4 regions of the Williamsia sp. Y853 genome follow, and region 1 is predicted to be linked to each of the others. Evidence: predicted binding sites of a transcription regulator. Region 1 holds the regulator's gene; each other region holds the start of a gene.
What was found. The regulator LexA, encoded in region 1, represses DNA repair genes until DNA is damaged. The targets are predictions, from matches to a motif close to CGAACANNTGTTCG.
Positions count from the first base shown of each region.

Region 2: AC1TPF_RS09150 (HNH endonuclease signature motif containing protein) is a predicted target of LexA. The motif match lies at 2,149-2,162, and genes of this name have one in related genera.
Region 3: AC1TPF_RS15420 (HNH endonuclease signature motif containing protein) is a predicted target of LexA. The motif match lies at 3,750-3,763, and genes of this name have one in related genera.
Region 4: AC1TPF_RS23175 (HNH endonuclease signature motif containing protein) is a predicted target of LexA. The motif match lies at 3,006-3,019, and genes of this name have one in related genera.

Region 1 covers NZ_JBXCJC010000003.1:245,093-250,415, reverse strand. Annotated here, with positions in the region: gene hrpA (ATP-dependent RNA helicase HrpA) at 1-1,091, shown strand, start outside; gene nrdR (transcriptional regulator NrdR) at 1,118-1,567, opposite strand; gene AC1TPF_RS17315 (LysM peptidoglycan-binding domain-containing protein) at 1,657-2,163, opposite strand; gene lexA (transcriptional repressor LexA) at 2,354-3,073, shown strand; gene AC1TPF_RS17305 (acyl-CoA dehydrogenase family protein) at 3,176-4,318, opposite strand; gene hflX (GTPase HflX) at 4,411-5,323, opposite strand, start outside.
Region 2 covers NZ_JBXCJC010000001.1:2,030,648-2,035,970, forward strand. Annotated here, with positions in the region: gene AC1TPF_RS09145 (non-ribosomal peptide synthase/polyketide synthase) at 1-292, shown strand, start outside; gene AC1TPF_RS09150 (HNH endonuclease signature motif containing protein) at 324-2,057, opposite strand; partial or broken gene AC1TPF_RS09155 (IS481 family transposase) at 2,331-2,507, opposite strand; gene AC1TPF_RS09160 (hypothetical protein) at 2,631-2,822, shown strand; gene AC1TPF_RS09165 (esterase/lipase family protein) at 2,819-3,736, opposite strand; gene AC1TPF_RS09170 (glycosyltransferase family 2 protein) at 4,054-4,920, opposite strand; gene AC1TPF_RS09175 (aspartate/glutamate racemase family protein) at 5,030-5,323, opposite strand, start outside.
Region 3 covers NZ_JBXCJC010000002.1:748,305-753,627, reverse strand. Annotated here, with positions in the region: gene AC1TPF_RS15435 (FAD:protein FMN transferase) at 1-114, shown strand, start outside; gene AC1TPF_RS15430 (oxidoreductase) at 111-1,631, shown strand; gene AC1TPF_RS15425 (hypothetical protein) at 1,763-1,981, shown strand; gene AC1TPF_RS15420 (HNH endonuclease signature motif containing protein) at 2,133-3,689, opposite strand; gene AC1TPF_RS15415 (proline dehydrogenase family protein) at 3,882-4,841, opposite strand; gene pruA (L-glutamate gamma-semialdehyde dehydrogenase) at 4,838-5,323, opposite strand, start outside.
Region 4 covers NZ_JBXCJC010000004.1:557,668-562,990, reverse strand. Annotated here, with positions in the region: gene AC1TPF_RS23200 (TIGR03564 family F420-dependent LLM class oxidoreductase) at 1-170, opposite strand, end outside; gene AC1TPF_RS23195 (TauD/TfdA dioxygenase family protein) at 264-1,097, shown strand; gene AC1TPF_RS23190 (vitamin K epoxide reductase family protein) at 1,144-1,770, shown strand; gene AC1TPF_RS23185 (DivIVA domain-containing protein) at 1,949-2,140, shown strand; gene AC1TPF_RS23180 (TetR family transcriptional regulator) at 2,224-2,871, shown strand; gene AC1TPF_RS23175 (HNH endonuclease signature motif containing protein) at 3,080-4,639, shown strand; gene AC1TPF_RS23170 (nitric oxide reductase activation protein NorD) at 4,977-5,323, shown strand, end outside.

The sequences.
Region 1 (5,323 bases):
CGCGTGCCAAGCCCCTGACGTCCAGCGTCGCCGCCGAACTCACCCGGCTCACCGGAGTGAGAATCGCAGCCGCCGATCTGAGGCCGACCGCACTGCCCGACCACCTGCGGATGACGTTCGTGGCGCTCAGCCCGGACGGCCAGGAGTTGGGCCACTCCAAATCGTTGACAGAGCTCCAAGAACGACTCGGCGGCAAGGCCCGCGCGGCTCTGGAGAAAGAGGCCGCGACCGAGTCGACGCCGGTGGCAACCACCTGGACAGACAAGACGTTCGGAACAATCGCGCGCTCGGTCCGCAACACTGTTGCCGGACAAGAGATCACGAGTTACCCGGCCTTGGTGCCCCGCAGAGGTGGCTTCACCGTCGCACCGATGTCGACCGAGTCCGAGCAGCGCAGCGCGATGTACAACGCCCTGATCGGACTGCTGATCAACGATGTACCTGGCCTACGGCACAACGCGACTTCTGTTCTCGGAACCGCGGAGCGGCTGGCGCTGAGCCAAAGCCCTTACCCAACCGGAGAGGCGCTGCTTGCCGATTGCGTACGAGCGGCCGTGATCGACCTGGTCCCCCCGCAGCCGGAGGTCTGGACCGCTGCCGATTACACCGCCCTGAAAAGCCATGTCGCCGGGCAGGTCACGAGCCGGGCCACGACCAAACTGCGCCAAGCCGCGGCGATCCTGACCCGGGTGGCTCCGCTGCGCACCGCCATCGCGGCCACCACGGTGGCCGACGCTGCCGACGACGTGCGGGATCAACTCGGCGATCTTGTTTTCGACGGATTCATCTCGGCCACCGGCGCCGAACACCTCCCCGAGATCCCGCGGTATCTGGATGCCGCCCTGGCCCGGCTGGAACAGCTGCCTGCCTCCGCCGCACGGGACGCCGCGTCGATGGCAGCCATCGATCGCGTAGTGGCCGCATGGACAGACCATCTGCGGATGATCCCGCCGCAGCGGCGCGATGCGGTCAGCGAGGCTGCAGGCTGGATTGTCGAGGAATTGCGCGTCGGACTGTTTGCTCAACAGCTGCGAACTGCGTACCCGATTTCAGAAAAGCGTGCCATCAAGGCAATCCGAGACTTACGGTAGCGGCGCTAGGACTTGCGGTAGTGACGCTAGGACTTGCTTGATCGGAGGTCGTCGATTTCTTTCTGGAAATCGTCCACCGAGTCGAATGACCGGTAGACAGAGGCGAACCGCAGGTATGCGACCTCGTCGAGATCGCGAAGCGGGCCGAGGATGGCCAGGCCGACCTCATTGGCCGGTACCTCCGCCGAACCTGATGCCCGCACTGCTTCTTCCACCTGCTGCGCAAGATGCTGCAATTTGTCGTCGTCGACCGAACGGCCCTGGCAGGCCCGGCGGACGCCGCGCATGACCTTCTCGCGACTGAACGGTTCCGTGACGCCGGTCCGTTTGACCACCGAGAGCACCGCGGTCTCCACCGTGGTGAAACGGCGTGCACACTGCGAACAGGCGCGGCGGCGACGGATGGCCTGCCCCTCGTCCGCCACTCGCGAATCGACTACGCGGGTGTCCTCGTTCTTGCAAAACGGGCAATGCATGCACGAATCCTCGACGGTCGACGGCCTGGGCGGAGTGACCAGACACTGTGACTCCGAGGATACCGTCCGGGATTGCAGCCCCTCCACGTCTACCTCGCGTAGACGGGCGTGACCAATGCCTGGCCCACCGACAGTGCCGAGTTGTTCATGGCGTTGAGCTCCATGATCTTCGCCACCACGGCTTCGGTCGGCATCTCGGGTGCGATGCGGGAGGCGATGGCGCCCAACGACTCCCCCGATTGGACCCGGACGACCTCGGTGCCGACGCGGGCCGGATCCGCGGACTGCTGCATGACCCCGCCGAAGAAGGTCATGAAGGCGACCACGAGCATCAGACCGACACCGGCGACCGCTGCGCCCGCCCAGGCGCGCCTGCGGGCGAAGACCATCTCGCGAGCGGTCGGTATCCGCCGCTCGGAGTTACGCGAATCGGCACACGAGACGGCCACCCGGCGCTGCGCAGGCAGACGGCGACCGGCCGGGCGTGATGTGTCCTCGGGCCGTACCGGGCGCGTGGTGCGCGTGCGGGTACCGCTCTCGGGGTGGTGAACAGGCCGAGCTGTGGCCGGCCGGATAATGGTGGTGGCTGCAGTCATGGGGTTCAGTCCTCGGTCATCGGTTCGATCCCTATTCGATCACTCGTTCGATTGAAAGAGTGTTCGATTAGTACCACGGGCCTCCGACAAAGCGCCACGCCTGATCGAACAAATGTTTGAGACTTGTGACCATTTGCACTATCTTTGTCGACATGGACCCCGCCCGACACCGCATGAACTGGAGGACCTGATGGCCGATAGAACCCAGCCCCCGACACCGGCGGACGGGACCGCGACCACTGTTGTCGCCACCGAACCACTCGCCGAGGGCTCACTGACCCCCCGCCAAAAAGCGGTTCTCGAGGTCATCCGTACCTCGGTCCGCGAGCGCGGCTACCCACCGAGCATCCGGGAGATCGGTGACGCTGTCGGCCTGACCTCGACATCGTCCGTCGCCCATCAGCTCCGCACGCTGGAACGCAAGGGTTTCCTGCAGCGCGAGAACAACCGGCCTCGCGCGGTGAACATCCAGGACACCGATCTGAATCCGGCCACAGCCGCCGGACAGGTTCAGGCACCGGACGAATCCCTGCCGACGCCGACGTTCGTCCCGGTCCTCGGCCGGATCGCGGCCGGCGGTCCGATCCTCGCCGAACAAGCTGTCGAAGACGTTTTCCCACTCCCCAAAGAGCTGGTGGGCGAAGGTTCGCTGTTCATGCTCAAGGTCGTCGGTGAATCGATGATCGACGCCGCGATCTGCGACGGCGACTGGGTGGTCGTACGCCAGCAGAATGTTGCCGACAACGGCGACATCGTGGCGGCGATGATCGACGGCGATGCCACGATCAAGACGTTCAAGCGCACCAAGGACGCCGTGTGGCTGATGCCGCACAACCCGGTGTTCGATCCCATCCCGGGTAACGATGCCGTCATCCTGGGCAAGGTCGTCACTGTGATGCGTCGGCTCTGACCTCCGAGTCGTAGGCAGATCACTCTCATACAGATCAAAGGCGGGGTGTACCGGGATATCCCGGTACACCCCGCCTTTCGAGTTCAGGGGACCACTGGGTGATCAGACCCCGAGACTACGTCCGATCACTTCCTTCATGATCTCGGTCGTCCCGCCGTAGATGGTCTGCACACGAGAGTCGAGGAATGCCTTGGCGACCGAGTATTCACGCATGTAGCCGTATCCACCGTGCAGCTGCAGACACCGGTCGACCAGGTGCACCTGATTCTCGGTGGCGTAGTACTTGGCCATCGCGGCATCCGGGACGGTCAGCTTCTTCTCGTTCAGCAGACCGATGCAGTGGTCGACGAAGACGCGGGTCGTCGTGGTCGACGTCGCCAGTTCGGCCAGCAGGAACCGGGTGTTCTGAAAGTTCCCGATCGAGCGACCAAAGGCCTTGCGGTCCTTGGTGTACTGAACGGTGGTCTCCAGCACCTGCTCCATCGCCGCCGCGGCGACAACAGCGATCGACAGGCGTTCGCGAGGCAGGTTCTGCATGAGGTAGATGAAGCCGAGGCCTTCTTCACCGAGCAGGTTCTCGGCGGGCACACGGACGTTGTCGAAACTCAGTTCGGCGGTGTCCTGCGCCTTCATGCCGACCTTGTCGAGGTTGCGGCCGCGTTCGAAGCCCTCCATGCCACGCTCGATGACCAGCAGGCTGAAACCTTTCGCGCCGGCCTCGGGGTCGGTGCGCGCGACCACGATCACCAGGTCGGCGTTGATGCCGTTGGTGATGAAGGTCTTCGATCCGTTGAGCACCCAGTGGTCGCCGTCTTTCTTGGCGTTGGTCTTGATGCCCTGCAGGTCCGAACCGGTTCCGGGCTCGGTCATGGCGATGGCGGTGATGAGCTCGCCGGAGGTGAATCCCGGAAGCCAGCGCGCCTTCTGCTCCTCGGTGGTCAGTTCCAGCAGGTACGGCGCGATGACGTCGTTGTGCAGGGTGAAGCCCAAACCGCTGTACCCACCCCTGGCGGACTCTTCGGAGACGATGGCCTGGTAGCGGAAGTCGTCGACTCCGCCGCCGCCGAACTCTTCGGGAGCGTCCACGGCCAGGAAGCCGTTCTTACCCGCTTCGATCCACACATCACGATCGACGATGTTCTGCTCTTCCCAGCGGGCGTGATACGGCGCCACATGCTGTTCGAGGAAGCTTCTGTACGAATCGCGGTACAGAAGATGTTCAGGCTCGAAAATCGTACGTTCCATCAAGGTCTCCATAACGAGGTGTCAAAACGCGGACGTGCCAGTAACTGTAACGGGATTCTACATTTTGCCCAAGGGCCTGGAGGCCTGGATTTTTAGAACAGATCAGATGCGGCGAACTCGGCCAGCTGGCTGGCCAGCGCAGAAGGCACACTGGCGACGATCTCCGTGCCATCGGCTCCGTGCTCCTCCCGCGACACATCGCCTTCGGCGTGGATGCGTGAGACCAGGTCACCCCGGGAGTACGGCACCCGGACGGTGACATGGACGTCATGCCGCGACACCAACTCGCGGACCCGCTCGAGCAGTTCCGGGATACCTTCGCCCGTGGCCGCCGAGATGAAGACCGCGTCGGGGAACAGACTGCGAAGCTGTGTCAGGACCGTCGGATCGGCGACGTCGATCTTGTTCACCACGAGAAGCTCCGGTGGTGCGGTTGCCTTCTCGTCCTGGATCACCTGATCGACGACCTTGCGCACCGCGCTGATCTGCTCGGTGGGAATCGGGTCCGAACCATCGACGATGTGCAACAGCAGATCTGCGTCGATGACCTCTTCCAGGGTCGAACGGAACGCCTCGACCAGCTGGGTGGGCAGGTGCCGGACAAATCCGACGGTGTCGGTGACCACGATTTCTCGACCGTCGTCGAGGGACATCTTCCGGGTTGTCGGATCGAGGGTGGCGAACAGCGCATTCTGCACCAGCACACCTGATCCGGTCATCGCGTTGATCAGACTGGACTTGCCCGCGTTGGTGTAACCGACGATCGTGACCGATGCGACAGCGGACTCTTTCCGCTTGGTGCGCTTGGTGTTTCGCGACGTCTTCATCTCACGGATCTCGCGGCGCAACTTCGCCATCCGCTCGCGGATACGGCGGCGGTCCGTCTCGATCTTCGTCTCACCGGGACCACGCAGACCCACGCCACCGTTGCTGCCCGCCCGGCCACCGGCCTGACGGGACATCGATTCACCCCAACCGCGAAGACGCGGCAGCATGTATTCCATC
Region 2 (5,323 bases), on a different contig from region 1:
CCCCGGCGGCGGTGACGTGCCTGCCGAGGTGGCCCGCGCGCCGTGGTTCCCCGACGTCAACGGTCCGGATCTGGGCAGCACCGATGACGCCGAGGTGATCGCACGTGGCAACCGGATGCCGGCGCAGGCAGAAATCGACATCCAGTCGATGGCCACCGCAGGGCCGGACGGGACCGTGGTCCGCGCCTACGTGACCTATCTGCCGGACGTACTGGACCGCGACGATCTCGATGAGTTGGTCGCGCACTGGATATTGGCACTGCGGGCCCTGGCCGAACGCTCCGTTCACTGACCCTGAGGTCCGGTGCGGACGGCGACAACGCCTAGTAGGTCGGTGGCGGTTCGTTCCTTCCTCGCTCGTCGCGCAGTGCCTGGTTGTGTTGTTCCTGCAGTTCGCGCTGTCGACGGTTTGCCAACCGTTCCTGTTGGCGGCGTGCGTGTTTGGTAGCGGTCCGTGTCTGCGGCCTGCGCGATGACGGTGGTGGCGGTGTCCGTGGCGATGATGCGCCCGGTGAACCGCGTTGATCGAAGACGATCAGCCTCAACGTCGGGAACAAATCATTACCGGTCCAGGCCGGGCCGTGGTAGTGACGGCTTTCGGGGGTGGTGACGATCAGGCACGTTCGCCCGGTCGTGGGGTCGGGGTATTGATCATCAAGCCAATCGGAGTAGGTCTTGAGTAGATGGTGAAAGCGGCACAGTGTCTTCATCTCCGAGGGATGGGTGCAGCCACCCGCATCTGGACAGGCGTGGTCGTATTCGTGGGTGTGATCCAGGTCGGCGCCCCAGGCTTTGTGCTCACAGCCGGGCCACATGCAGTAGATGTCGCGGATGCGGAGGTAGCTGTCCAGGACTGCCGAAGGGCGGTACTTGTCGCCGGGTTGGGTGGCCGGCAGCGGGACTGCTTGCAGGAACGGTGCTTCGGTCACGTCGGCAGTGTCAGGGAACTCGTCGAGTGTGGGGTTCTGTGGCCCACGCATGTTCACCGTGCGTCGAGCTTCGGCAGGTGGTGGCGGCTCGGTGACCGGTGGTTGCACGGGCCCTGTATCCGCAGATGCTGGTGCAGGTGCAGGTGGTGCCGACTGTGGTTGTGCTGGTTCCGATTGTGCCGGGCTCGGTTGTGCAGGTGCAGGTGCAGGTTCGGCAGTGTGCGGCTGGACAGGTTCGGTCTTGTTGCCCATCGGGCGGGTGACGGTTTCCGGACGAGCCGCGATATCGCGCACATGGTCGCCGGAGATGACGCCATGCCCGTCGAGATAGCCCGGATCCTCGGCACGGCCGTCGAGGGTGGCCTGATCGGTGATCACATGCATCACGATCTTCACATCCACACCGGAGATGACCTGATCGGCGGGGACGGTGATGATCTCGGCGGTGCAGGGATGTTTCGGATCGTTGGGGCATTGACAGTAGAACTCGCGGCCCATCACCGTCGCGAACAGAGCATCGGCCATCCGATCAGCTTTGCGGCGCGGATCAGCTTTACAGGTCGCCATGGCCAGCTTTTCCAAGCGGGCCATGATCATCGTGATCTCTTCAGCCGTGCCGTGCGCGTCCATCACCGCCATCCCATGGTCGGCATTCGACCCCCACACCCCACGATTCTTCTTCGCGTCTTCGCGAGCCTGCCGTACCAGGTCGGGGTCGCGGCGGAAGATGATGGCATCAACCATGTCTCGCATCCGGCCCTTCGACCACGATCCCTGACGAGCAAGCGCTTCGGCGATGGCCTGATCGATTTCGGCGCGATGGGCCGACCCGTCGATCAACTCGGTCCGAGCAATAATGTCGGGAATGTGATGGGCGGCAACCCGTCCCGCCCGCAGTAGCGCGTTGACCGCGGGCAGACGATCGCGCAGCGCCACCCCGCGATGGACTTGCAACTCTGCGGCCTGCTGGGTCAGCCCCTGAGCTATGGCCAGTCTCGCCGCGCATTGGGTGAACGGATCAAGGGCCCGCAGTTCATCGTCGGTGCCGACTGTTGGTTCCACCAGCTTGCGATGGACCATGGCCGCGGCGGCATATCGCTGCCATTCCATCCGGCTTTGCTGTGCCATCGCGAGTGTGGTGGTGTGCAGCAACTCGTTGACGTCCAGCGATCGACAGGGCCGATTTCGTCGTCCCCACCTGCATCTTCGATCTCCCCTTCGAACATACATGCGAGCATAAACGAGGGGTACGACACATCGATTGTGATGTCTCAGGACATCGGTGACAGTTGTTGTGTCGGGACATCGGTGACAGTTCACCGGGTTTTGGGTTGCAGGCCGCTGGGTTTGCCGTTGCCGACGTATTTCATTCCTGGGGCGGGTCGGGGTGTGCTCGATGGTTTTCGGGCGACGCGAGCGCGGTTCCAACGCTGCCGCGTGTCCTTCAGTGGTGATGCGAGCGCGGATGGCGTAGAACGTTTTCCGACGCAGGCCATGCTCGGCGCAGAAGGTGGTCACCGCCCCACGTGGGGCATCAGGGGGCCATTGCGTGATCGCAAGACGAATACGGGGATCGATGGGTTCATTCCTCGGCACCAACCCAGTCGAAGCGTCGGCACCAGACCTCGATTACCCGGGGCCAAGTGTCACCACCAACACCACTAGAAGTGTTACCGATGTACTGATGTAGAACTGTCACCGATGTCCCGAGACATCACAGGTGCGACAGGCGATTTCGCTGCGGCGAGCGGACTGCGGAACACCGGCGCTTGGCTCGTCCTGCTGCTGGCCGGAGTCTTCGAAGTCGGCTACGCACCGAGCGTCGGAGGCAGCCAGGAATTCAGCGTCGTGGGCTGGTCAGTATCCGCGCCGTCCCCACCCCTGCGACACTAGGGGCAAGGGGCGGGATGTGTCGCGGCGTATCCCGGATCCAACGCGTCGAGCGTGAGCCACATCGCGCGGGGGTTGCTGGTCATCTGCATGTGGTCGACTTCTGCTGCGGGGCAGCCGTCCTGAACCCAGACGTTCCGCACTGTATGGCCGGGGGAGGGCATGAGGAAGGCGTTCTCGGCCGGTGTGACCATCATGTCGTCACGCGTCGCGATGGCGATGTACTCGACGCCGGGCCGGGTGTCGCCGCCTTCATTGAGGTCGCCGAGGAACGGCGAACCGGCCATCTGTTCGACGTAGGAGGGACCGACTGCGACGTTGGACAGCGCGATGACCGGGATCCCGAGCAACTGCGCGATGGCACCGAGTCCCTGGTTCAAGTGGAAGCTGGTGCCGTGATTGGTGCCGGCCAGACTAATGAGCGTGTGCACCGAGTTCTGCGCCGGATTGTCGATGTCGGTGCCGCCCGCATTCTTCAAGTATTCGCGGGCCACCAGGGCGCCCTGCGAATGGCCGATCAGATCGACCTGCGCGGCACCGGTTTGCGTCCGGACCTGTGCGACGAAGCCGGCGAGCGTCTGCGCGGACCGGACCACGGTGTCGCCGCCGACCAGATCGAGAAGGTTCTGGCCGGAGCCCGGAACACTCTTCCCGTAGTTGAGGGCGTAAACGCAGTAGCCCTCGTCTTTCAGTATGGGGGCCAGGGTCTTCCACGTGGTGTCCATGTCGGCCCAGGTGCCGTGCACGAGAACAACCGGACGAGGGTGCTCTGCGGACGGAACGCACGATGGGTCATTGGCGCCCTCAGGTGATCGCGCAGGCGCGGCCTGCGCAGGCGCGCCAACGCCGACGTGAGCGCCGATGCTGAGCAGGACAGCAACAGCCAACGCGCCGATCGGGCGCCGCCAATCACGCATCAATGTGCTACCTCCAGCTGCGATATGTCTTCGAAGAATCGGTTGTTCCCTGTATTTCATGATCGCACGCCGACTATTCGGGGTTACAACTCCCCTGGTTGCGGATTTGCTGTTGTGCATTTTCGCTGCGAAGGTGCCGCTATTGTCAGTATTCGGCTTCCGCCTATTTCTGATGACAATCTTTCGCGTCGACACAGTTTTGAAACTGTGAGCGAATTGACACCACGAGCCCTTCGCCCACGTGACCGAAAGCCCTGCGCGTCCGGTACGCGGGGTCAACCCGTCCGATCCACCGTGGTCGGGCTGCTGGAGTCGACTCAGTCGGAGCCGTAGGGCAGGACGCGCTGCTGTCGCTCGGAGAAGAGTTGTCGTGGAGAGTACCGACCCTTGATGGGGTCCCAGGCCCGCGCGGGCACCCAGAAGAGCCGGTGGAGCAGTCGCATCGTGCGCACGTTTGCCCATGACCGCTTCGCCGCCTCGGGCATGCCGCGGGCTTCCAATGTGGCCGGCATGTATGCGGTGAACTGCCGATAAATGGCGGTGCTCGACAGCATGCGCCGCCCCGAGGCGCCGATCTCCATGTTCGGGATGAACACGCTGCGCTGTCCGGTCTCTTTGGTACACAACGTGATATCGAGGTCGTCGAAGATTCCGTCCTGTTCGAGCAGGATCGGCCGGATCTTCTCCCAGGTCGTGCGGCGGATTGCCATGTTGGCCCCGAAGAGCGACGGTATGTCGCCACCATTGCGATCGGCATTCGACATCGCCAGCTTGACGAGACGCCGGTGAAGCCACTGCAGTGGCATGTCGTACTGGTCGAAGAGCCCGGTGCCGGCTCCGACGGTCTCGTCGGCGCGGGCGAAGAAGTCCCGGACCGCGGCCGCCCATCCGGGCTTGGCGCGGGTGTCTGCGTCGAGGCGGCCGATGATGTCGCTGGTGACGTCGTCGAAGCCCGTATTTCGTGCGGCGATCACACCCCGCCTGGTCTCTTTGACGAGCCGCAGTTGCGGGATCTGCTCGCAGAACGAGGTGGCGATCGCTGCGGTGTCATCGGTCGAATTGTTGTCGACGACGATGATCTCGTCGAGTTCGTCGAGCTCGGTTTTCAGCGAGTCCAGTAACCAGCCGATTGTCTCGGCCTCGTTGTAGGCGGGTATTACCAGTGACATCGTCGGCTTATGCATTGACGTCCAGTGTGCCTGAATATTGAACGCGGAGACAAAACACTATCAATGACAGGCTTTTCTCAGGTAGAGATATTCATTGGACTGAGACGGGTGCAGAATCCGACTGCTACGCGCAGTCATCGGGTGTATTCCGAGCCGGGTGAGTGTCCGGGATGCCAAACGGAGCGAGCAGGCCCGCATAGTGTTTGGGTCGCGGGGGCGCCAATTCGCCGACACATGCCGGCGCCATGCCGAGGGTGATCAACGACTGCAGGAACGCTGTCCCGGCGGCGACCCCGTCGATCACCGGTAGTCCGATTTTTGCGCTGATGGTCTTGGCCAGATCTGCCATGCCGGCGCACCCGAGCAGGATTGCGTCGCAGCCATCGGCTTCGGCAGCCGAGCGGCAGGCCTCGATGAG
Region 3 (5,323 bases), on a different contig from region 1:
TTCTTCTGTCCTCCTCAGAAACTGTTAAGCCGCTATCGGTTTGACTATGTGGTGGTACGGGCGAACGGCACCGTGGAACATTCGCATGCGCGAGAACTGGAGTTGTTTCTGTGAGGTACCTACGGCTTGTCGACCGGCTCTCGATGTACCGGTTCGTGTTGCTGGCACTGGTGGTGCTGGCCGTCTACTCATTTGTCGTGGCCGCATCGGATGCCGATTTCCAGTACACCGCAACAGAGTTGGCCGGCTCGCTGGCGATTCTTGTGGTTGTCTGTGCCGCCGTGACATATATCTGTGCGGCGATCGTGAGGGTTCCACCCGGTAGTGAATCCTGGCTGATCACCGCATTGATCCTGTTCTTCATCTTCCCTGGTGTCACCGATTCGGATACCGCATGGGGTCTGGTGCTGGCCGCGGCGATCGCGAGCGCATCAAAGTACGTGCTGGCGATCAGACGTCGGCACATCGTGAACCCGGCGGTGGTGGGTGCGGTGGTCAGCTACCTGTTCGCCTACTTCTCTGTCGGCTACTTCGCGTATCCGATCTGGTGGGTGGCGGCAGACGCCTTGCTGATCCCGATGATCGTGATCGGCGCGGCGGTCGTCTGGAAGCTTCGCGACTGGTGGATGTCCGGCATCTTCCTGCTGGCCTCGGTGATCACGATCGTCGTGGTCGCGCTCGATGACGGAACGCCGGTCGGCGACGCCCTCGATCTGGGATTCCAGTCGACACCGCTGCTGTTCGTGGCAGCGATCATGCTCACCGAACCTTTGACATCACCGACCACCCGCATCGCGCAGGGGATCTACGCAGCGGGAGTCGGCGTGCTCATGTACTGGGGTCAGACGTTCGAGATCACCTCCGACTACACGCTCGCCTTCGTTCCCGAGATGGCCCTACTGGCGGGCAGCGTGTTCACGTTCGTTGTCGCCCGCAGGTGGCGACGTCCGGTACTGACGATCAAGTCGGTGCAACCGATCGGTGTCGACACCTACGAGGTGCTCGCATCCCCTGGGCTGCGTTTCCGGTCTGGGCAGTGGGCTCAGATCTCTGCTCCCACCTGGAATCCGACGCCCGACAAGCAGGGCACCCGACGAGTGTTTTCGCTTGCCGGTGCGCCGGGCGAGTCGACCACACGGTTCGGCTTCAGCGCAGCAGGCAACACCTCGGCATTCAAGAAGCGGCTCATCGACAGCGGTGGAACGGGTACGAAGCTGTACATCGACGAGGTGGGCGGGGACTTCACCCTTCCACGCAAACTGTCGGCGCCGGTTGTGTTCATCGCGGGCGGTATCGGAATCACCCCGTTCCGATCGATGCTCGCCGACCTGCTGGACCGTGGCGGCGATCTGAAGAAGGTCTCGCTGATCTACGCGGCGAACGGTGACGATCGACTGGTGTACACCGATGTTCTCGACGCCGCCCGCGCGGCCGGTGCCACGGTCGTGACCGTGACCGGCGGGCTGGTGGGTGCCAGCGACATTGCGGCCGTGGCGCATCCCGGATCGCACTACTACCTGTCAGGTCCTCCGGCCATGCTCGATGCCATCAAGCCGATGCTGTTGCACGCTGAACCCGGACTGCGGTGGCAACCCTGGCGCTTGCACACCGATCGATTCATCGGCTACTGACGAGCACTTTTCACAGGGCGGGAACAAACCGCCGCCCCGGGTGCTCCTATCTTCGACCGCCGCACAGCTTCGACAGTCACAGGGCGGCACTTCCGAAGATCCGGCACCCGACACGAAAAGGACTCACCCTTATGGCAATCGAACAGTACGACACCAACGCCGACGGCTACTTCGACACCATCCTGACCGACACCAACGGCGACAACGTCGCCGACATCGTCGAATACGACACCAATGCCGACGGCTGGATCGACGAGGTCCAGACCGATTACGACTACGACGGCTACGTCGACGAGGTTGCCATGGACACCGACTACGACGGCTACTACGACACCGTCATCGCCGCCTGAGTGCCATCAGACCTCTCGACCGCGGCCATGTGCCGCCCTCCCGAAACCGGGTCACCTGAACACAGGTGGCCCGGTTTTGTGTGGTCGGGTCTGATGCCGGACTCGGGTCGAGGTGATTGCTCGTGGTCCCGAAACATGCTCGAGCGAACTGCTATTCGACTGGCTCGGGGTTCTCAACGTCCGGTTCGGGTTCCTTGCCGCGCGCCCGAGTGAGCTCTCCCAGTTGTTGGGCCAATGCTGCTCGGCGGTCGGCCAGAGTCTTTTCCCAGGCCGCTGCGAAGGTTTCGTTGACGTGCTGGGCACGGTTGACCCGCGGTTTACGTTCTGGATCCACCGACGATGGTGGTATCCACCCGACCCTGCCCTTGTCAGGGCCTTCGGTGATCATGATCGTCTGCCACTGACCCGGACCATCGCCCACCAACCTGTGGTGCGGCGGGCACGCTGATCCCATCAGATCGATGTCGGTCAGACCACCATTGATCCAGGCAATCAGATGATGGATCTCCACCCAGGTCGCCGGATTGGTGCACCCGGGGTGCGAGCAACCGCGGTCGCGGGCGAACAACGCCAACCGCTGACCCTTCTGCGCGGTGCGTTTGGCCCGGGCGAAATACAGCACCTCGGCGCTGTGGCTAGCGAACACCGCCAAGTATTTGTCCGAACGCGCAGCCAGGTGCAGGGCCTCTTTGACCGGAATATCCACCCCCGACGCCGTTTTGGCGATCCCCGCGCAATCCTCGAGCTGCTGTTTGGTCATCGTAATGATCAGCTGCGCCGGTAAACCCCGATGGGACTTGCCGAGCAGGTTGCACTCCAAAATCGTTTTCAAAATCGCTTTGAGTGCATCGTGGCGTTGTTGGCCCTGCGAGCGGGTATCCCGCTCAGCGGCAGCCTTCATCAGCTCTGCATCTTGTTTCGGATCATCGCTGGCACCGGTCGGTGAGTCCGGATCGGCCGGGTTGTTCATGCCCGGGGCGGCCCAGACATCCATCACCGTCGTGAACAACGCCAACGTTTCCGGATCCAGGGTGCCCGAGATCTTGGCCATCAAGTCCACACCCTGATTACCCAAACTCACCGAACGTTTACGGGCCCGATCCGAATCGTCAGTCAACCGGCCATCGGGATCGACCCGGGCCAGCACCTGACGGCCCGACGCCGCCAGTTGGGTGGGGTCCTGGCCGACGGCCTCTTCGGTCATCCAATGATCGACCACGTCATACACCGCCGAATCCGACGCTGACGGGATGTGTTTGCGCACATCCAACATCACATCCATATGCGCTGCCCCGATCAACCCTTGGGACCAGGCCTGTTCGGCGGCAGGGCATTTCGGTGCCAGCTCTTCACCCTGCATCGTGTGAAACCGGCCGACTGCTTCCAACCCGCGGATCCTGGAGGTGGTTTGACCTTTGGTCAACCGCAACTCGCTACGGGTGAACCCGAACAGCGACGAATACCCAGCCTCGGTAAACGACGACCGATCCGAGACCCGCAACAGGTGCCGCAACCCGGTGAACTCGAGCTTACGAACGACCCGTTCATGCACCCGCACAAGCTCATTGACTTCGGCATCGGACATGTCGGAATCAGTGCAGTCCGCGATATCGGCAACCAGTAACTCCAACTCGAGGTACTTACGCACCAACACCGAAACCGAAGAAGGATCAACCGGAATCTCATCGGACGGATCGTCAGTCATCATGCCCCCCAGCACATCTGATCGAAATCTTTCAATCAGAATACCTCGGAATGCACATTGTGTCGAATGTTTGTTCGAATTAGGGGTCGGGCTCGACCGGCGAATTCCTTGTGAGGCAACGTGTTGCGCGCGTCAGTCGTGTAGGTCAACCCACGTCAAGACAAACTGGTGCCACTGAGGTGTAACTGCGAAGCTTCAACTGCGGGAAACCAAGGCGCGGAGGAAGAATGTCAGGTTCTCGGGACGCTCGGCCAAACGGCGCATGAAGTAGCCGTACCACTGGGAGCCGAACGGAACATAGACGCGGATCTGACGGCCCGACTGAGCAAGTCGTTGCTGCTCGGAATCACGGATGCCATAGAGCATCTGGTGTTCCCATTGATCGGTGTCCCGGCCGGCACCGGTGGCCATTGCCTCGGCGGCCGCCACCATCGCGGGATCGTGGCTGGCGACCATCGGATATCCGTCGCCGTCCATCAACACCTGCAGGCAACGTAAATAGGCCGCGTCGACGTCATGCTTGTCTTGGAAGGCGACGGTCGCCGGTTCGGCATATGCCCCCTTGCACAACCGGATCCGCGACCCGGGACCAGAGAATGCATGACAGTCGTCCTGGGTTCGATGCAGATAGGCCTGCAGCACAGTACCGAGATCAGGGAAGTCGGACCGCAACTCGTGGACGATCCGCAAGGTTGAGTCGGTGGTGGTGTGATCTTCGGCGTCGATGGTCACCCACACGCCGGCCCTGGTGGCGGCCGAGGCGATGCGGTGCGCGTTCTCCAGCGCGATCTTCTCACCGTGGCGGGGGAGTGCGCGGCCCAGCGCCGACAACTTCAACGACACCTCCATCGGATGGCCCGACCGCGTGAGGTCAAGTCCCGCAGCCATATCGATCAGTTGTAGATACGCCGCGACGGTCGCTTCGGCCTGGGTTTCGTCGGTGGTGTCCTCGCCGAGGTAGTCGATGGAGACCATCCGGCCGGATGTGAGCAGTGATCGGCAGGCATTTATGACGGTGTTGTGGGTTTCGCCCGGAACGAAGCGCTGCACAACATTTCGTGTCACCGGTAGACGGCCGCCCAGGCGCTTGATTCGATCACTGCGACCGGCGGCGGTGATGATGCCGCGGGTTGCGGCAGCGGTGGTTGGCCTCACGGTTGGTTGCTCGCGTCGTCGCGGTCCGTGTGCCCTGCGGCGTCGACTTCCATATGCGGATAGCCAGAACTTGTCGCCGGGGTGAAGGTCTCCTTGATGGTCCGGGTCGAGGTCCAGCGCATCAGATTCTGTTTGGATCCGGCCTTGTCGTTGGTTCCCGACGCGCGTCCGCCACCGAAGGGCTGTTGTCCGACCACCGCTCCGGTGGGTTTGTCGTTGATGTAGAAGTTGCCTGCGGCGTTACGGAGCCCGGACAACGCGGCACCGACAGCGGCGCGATCATCGGCGATGATCGCACCGGTGAGGGCGTAGCGAGCAGTCGAATCAACCTGCTGCAGAATCGAATCGAAGTTGTCGTCCGGATAGACATGGACCGACAGAATCGGCCCGAAGTACTCCGTGATGAAAGCTTCATCGGTCGGATCGTCACCGAGTAGCACTGTCGGCCGCACGAAGTAGCCCTCGGAGTCGTCGTGGTCGCC
Region 4 (5,323 bases), on a different contig from region 1:
CCCAGCTCGATCGATGAGGTGGCCCTACCCGCCACCGCAAGTGCGGCGAGTGGATCACCCGCGACCGTACTGGCGTACCAGAGCGAGGTGAATCCGTCGGCCTCCGCACGCTCGGCCTGCTGGACGATCTTGTCGGTCGAAGAAGCGCCGCCGGTCAATCCAATTCGCATCGCGTTGCCAACCTGTCTTTCGAATGTATGGTGATCTTGAAGAGACTATACGACTGTATTGCATCTGCCATCCGGATACTTTGAGGAGCGCCCATGTTCGACACCGCCACCCCGATCACACCCTCGATCGGTATCGAGGTCAGCGGCGTACCCGGCCCCCGGCTTGCCAGTGCCGACGCAGCCCAGTGGTGCCGGTCGGCACTGGAGCGGCACGGAATGGTGCTGTTCCGGGAGTGTCACATCAGTGACGACGACCTGGTGGCACTGAGCCGCCTACTCGGCGAGGTGGTGATCCCCGGGCTGGGCGGTCAAGAAACCCATCCAGAGGTTTCAGCGATCAGCCTCGATCCCGCGGAGACAGTCCTGGCCTCGTACAACACCGGCACATTCCACTGGCATATCGACGGCGCCACCGATGCCATCCCACAATTGGGCACCCTGCTGACGGCACTCGAGGTCTCTGCCGAAGGCGGAGACACGGAGTTCGCCAACACCTACGCCGCCTATGACGCCCTGTCCGATGAGGACAAGGCCCTGGTCGCCGACCTGCGGGTGGTCCACAGCTTCAGCACGGCGCAACTGCTGGCCAATCCGGACCCCACAGACAAGCAGCGGGCTGCGTGGGCCCGGGTTCCCACCCGAGTCCACCCGTTGGTGTGGACACGCCAGACCGGACGCAAGTCCCTGCTGATCGGCGCCACCGCGGGTGAGGTCGTCGGCCTGCCACCCGAGGAAGGTCGAGCACTGATCAGCCGTCTGCTCGAATGGTCCACGCAGCCGCGTTTCTCTTTGCGCCATCACTGGCATCGCGGCGATCTGGTCTTATGGGACAACACCGGCATGCTCCATCGGGCGATCCCTTACACCGCCACTTCACGCCGGCTCATGCATCGGACCACGCTGATCGGCGAGGAAGCAGTCGCCTGAACCCTCGCGGGTAGATTCGTGGCATGAACGGCAAGGCGATGTGGCAGTGACGGCGACAGACACTTCCACCCAGGACAGCACCGACGACGCACCACCGGTCCTCTTTCCTCGACTGCTCCCCTGGATCCTGGGCATCTGCGGCGCCATCGGTCTGGCGGCATCGTTCACCTTGACCGTCGAGAAGTTCGAACTGGCGGCGAACCCGGACTATGTGACCAGTTGCGATATCAGCCCGGTATTGAACTGCGGCTCGATCATGGACACGTCCCAGGCGGCGCTCTTCGGCTTTCCGAACTCGCTGATCGGACTCGTCGGGTTCTCGGCACTGCTGGCGATCGCCGTCATGATGGGACGCAAACCTTCTGCGCTGATCATGCTCGGCATGCAGGTCGGACTGACCGCCGGCATCGTCTTCATACATTGGTTGATATTCCAGAGCCTCTACCGCATCGACGCGTTGTGCCCGTATTGCATGGTTGTCTGGGTCGTGACCATTGTCGCGTTCTGCTACGTGAGCCTGCGCAATGCCGACGACTACATCGCGGGCGGTGTTGCCCGGAAGATCCTCAACGGGGCATTGAGCATCCATTCCCTGATTCCGGTGGTGTGGATTCTCGTGATCGCCGGCCTGATCGGACAGCATTTCTGGTGGTACTGGTCGACGCTCATCTGACACCGAGCGGTCGGTTGACCCATGAACGGCGCACTTTTCCCGAAGAGCCACCCATGGCAATCAGTCTGAAGAACCCGGGTCTGAGGCCCGCGGCGTAGAACAGCACCCTATGTTCGCGATGGCAAAGCCGTTATGCTCGATATCAATCTGTGCCGGGCAAGCCCAGGAGGACGGCGAAATGCACACCACGGATAATTCACCTCACCCATTGGTCACCGCGTCGGACGTCCACAAGGTCGCATTCCGCAAGCCCCCGCTGGGCAAACGCGGCTACAACGAAGACGACGTCGACAGCTTCCTAGACGAGGTAGAAGAAACACTCCGCCAACTACACAACCGTCTCGCCCGCTACGAAGACCCCACCCGCTGAGAGCACCGATCAGGCCACCACCACGATCGCGTTCACGGTGGAGAACAACCGCAACCGCGTGATCGCAACCTAGACTCGGACAGATGACGGGTCACGGCAACGCTGCGGAGAAGGAACTCGGACCGCGGATTCCAGCCAAGCCGAATGGGCGTGCGGCACAGCGCCTCGAGACACGTCGACGGATCTTCGATGCCGCGGTGGCCGAATTCAAACGAACTGGCGTGGCCGACGCCGATGTCGGTGCCATCGTGACCGCAGTAGGTGTCGCACGCGGCACGTTCTACTTCCATTTCCCCAGCAAAGAGCACGTCCTCATCGAGATCGAGAACGCCGAGGTAGCCAGAGCTGCAAGGGATCTCGAGCGATTCATCGCCAAGTCGCCCGATTTGGCCGAGGTGCTCTCGGAGACCGTCCGCCTGACAAAATCAGCAAAGCGCAGGCTCGGAAAGAACCTGTTCCGGGATGTCCTGGCCCTGTATTTCTCCCCCACCCGCCCCCAGCCCGATCCCGCCCCCGCCAAAGGCCTGTCCGTCATCGAACTCGTCATCACCCAGATCGAACAGGCCCGCGATCGCGGTGAGATCTACGCCGACGTCGACCCCGCGCACAGTGCGCTCTTCTTCTTCCTCGGCCTCTATGCCTACCTGACCGTCAGCCACGAAGGTCCTCAAGATCCACATGTTCTCGATCAATACGTGGCCAGCGTCATGCGAGGCCTCGAACCCCGCTGACCGTCAGCAGGATTACCCGACGCACTCGGCGAAGACACCAGTGACCCTGAAGTGGGGTGCCCTGCGTATCCGAGGCGTACGCAACACGTTGCCCCACAAGGGTTTTACTTCGAACAGATCCGAAAACCATTACTCGAACAAACATTCGACACATTGTGTATCCCGGGGTATGTTGGTTGAAAGATTTCGATCAGATGTGCTGGGGGGCATGATGACTGACGATCCGTTTGATGAGGTTCCGGTTGGTACTTCTTCGGTTCCGGTGTTGGTGCGAAAGTACCTCGAGCTGGAGTTGCTGCTTGCCGATATCAATGATTGTTCGTCGTCGGATATGTCGGATGCCGAGGTCAATGAGCTTGTGCGGGTGCATGAACGGATCGTTCGTAAGCTCGAGTTCACCGGGCTACGGCACCTATTGGTGGCCTCGGACCGCTCGTCGTATTCGAAGGCCGGATATTCGTCGTTCTTTGGCTTTGTCCGCGGCGAGTTGCGGTTGACCAAAGGCCAAACCATGTCCAGGATCCGCGGTCTGGATGCAGTCGGCCGATTCCATACGATGCAGGGTGAAGAGCTGGCACCGAAATGTCCTGCCGCCGAACAGGCCTGGTCCCAAGGGTTGATCGGCGCAGCACATATGGATGTGATGCTAGATGTTCGTAAACACATCCCGTCAGCGTCGGATTCGGCGGTGTATGACGTGGTTGATCATTGGATGACCGAAGAGGCCGTCGGCCAGGATTCGACTCAGTTGGCGGCGTCGGGCCGTCAGGTGCTGGCCCGGGTCGATCCCGATGGCCGGCTGACCGATGATTCGGATCGGGCCCGTAAACGTTCGGTGAGTTTGGGTAATCAGGGTGTGGACTTGATGGCCAAGATCTCCGGCACCCTGGATCCGGAAACGTTGGCGTTGTTCACGACGGTGATGGATGTCTGGGCCGCCCCGGGCATGAACAACCCGGCCGACCCGAACTCGCCGACCGGGGCCAGCGATGACCCGAAACAAGATGCAGAGCTGATCAAGGCTGCCGCCGAGCGTGACACCCGCTCGATGGGCCAACAACGCCACGACGCGCTCAAAGCGATTTTGAAAACGATTTTGGAGTGCAACCTGCTCGGCAAGTCCCATCGGGGTTTGCCGGCGCAGCTGATCATCACGATGACCAAACAACAACTCGAGAATTGTGCCGGCATCGCAAAAACTGCCTCCGGCGTGGACATTCCGGTCAAAGAGGCACTGCACCTGGCAGCGCGTTCCGACAAATACTTGGCGGTGTTCGCCAACCACAGCGCCGAGGTGCTGTATTTCGCCCGGGCCAAACGCACCGCGCAGAAGGGTCAGCGGTTGGCGTTGTTCGCCCGCGACCGCGGTTGCTCGCACCCCGGGTGCACCAATCCGGCGGCGTGGGTGGAGATCCATCACCTGATTGCCTGGATCAACGGTGGTCTGACCGACATCGATCTGATGGGATCGGCGTGCCCGCCACACCACAAACTCGTCGGAGACGGCCCGGGTCAGTGGCAGACGATCATGATCACCGAGGGGCCCGACAAGGGCAGGGTCGGGTGGATACCACCATCGTCGGTGGATCCGGAACGAAAACCGCGGGTCAACCGTGCCCAGCACGTCAACGAAACCTTCGCAGCGGCCTGGGAGAAAGTCCTTGCCGACCGCCAAACAGCGTTGGTCAAGACCCGGTCGGAACTGACCAGAAGCGGGCTTGAGCACCCCGACGAGCCGGATATCGACAATCCCGAGCAAGTCGAATAATGCTCAGGAAGTAAATGTTTCGCGCCGACAGGGCGGTCGATCACGGTGCAAAAACTGCGGCGCCCGCGATGAGGGATGCGCACTGTGTCTAATTTTGCCGACTGAAGTCATTGACAGATTTCATTGACATCAGTCAGTGAATGGGTCTAGAACTGACATATCCGCCGAGATCGAGATGGGGTCCTGGATATGTGGCTGGACATTCTGCGACTGGTGGTCGCTTGGAGCGCGATGGGTGCCGTGATCGCGTTCTGGTATTGGGTCATGAAGAACATCGGTACGTTCTGATGACCGGCGCCGGCAGGGCGAACATCGCTGGCAACGTGAGTGTTTCACGATGAACGGGACACCGATCCCGACTGCGCTCACCCTCGAGCGCAGCTGCGGCCTGACTGCCGCCGCCTTCTCGGAGCGACGCCGGAGCGGTGCTCGACTGATGACGGGCGAGCATCGAACGTTCGGACTCAACCGCCTCCAGAACATCGTCCAGGTGCCCTATCCGCCGATCTCGACGGATTGGACAACACGAACATTGACCTGCGGTGTTGCACTGCAGTGTTCGCCATCCAAAGACGACATCGGACGCTACCCACTGCACGAACTCTCGCCTCGTGGGCTGGCGGCTCTGACCATCGTCGAGGCGGGGGTCGCACTGCGCTGGATCGCCGATCACTGGCCCGGCCT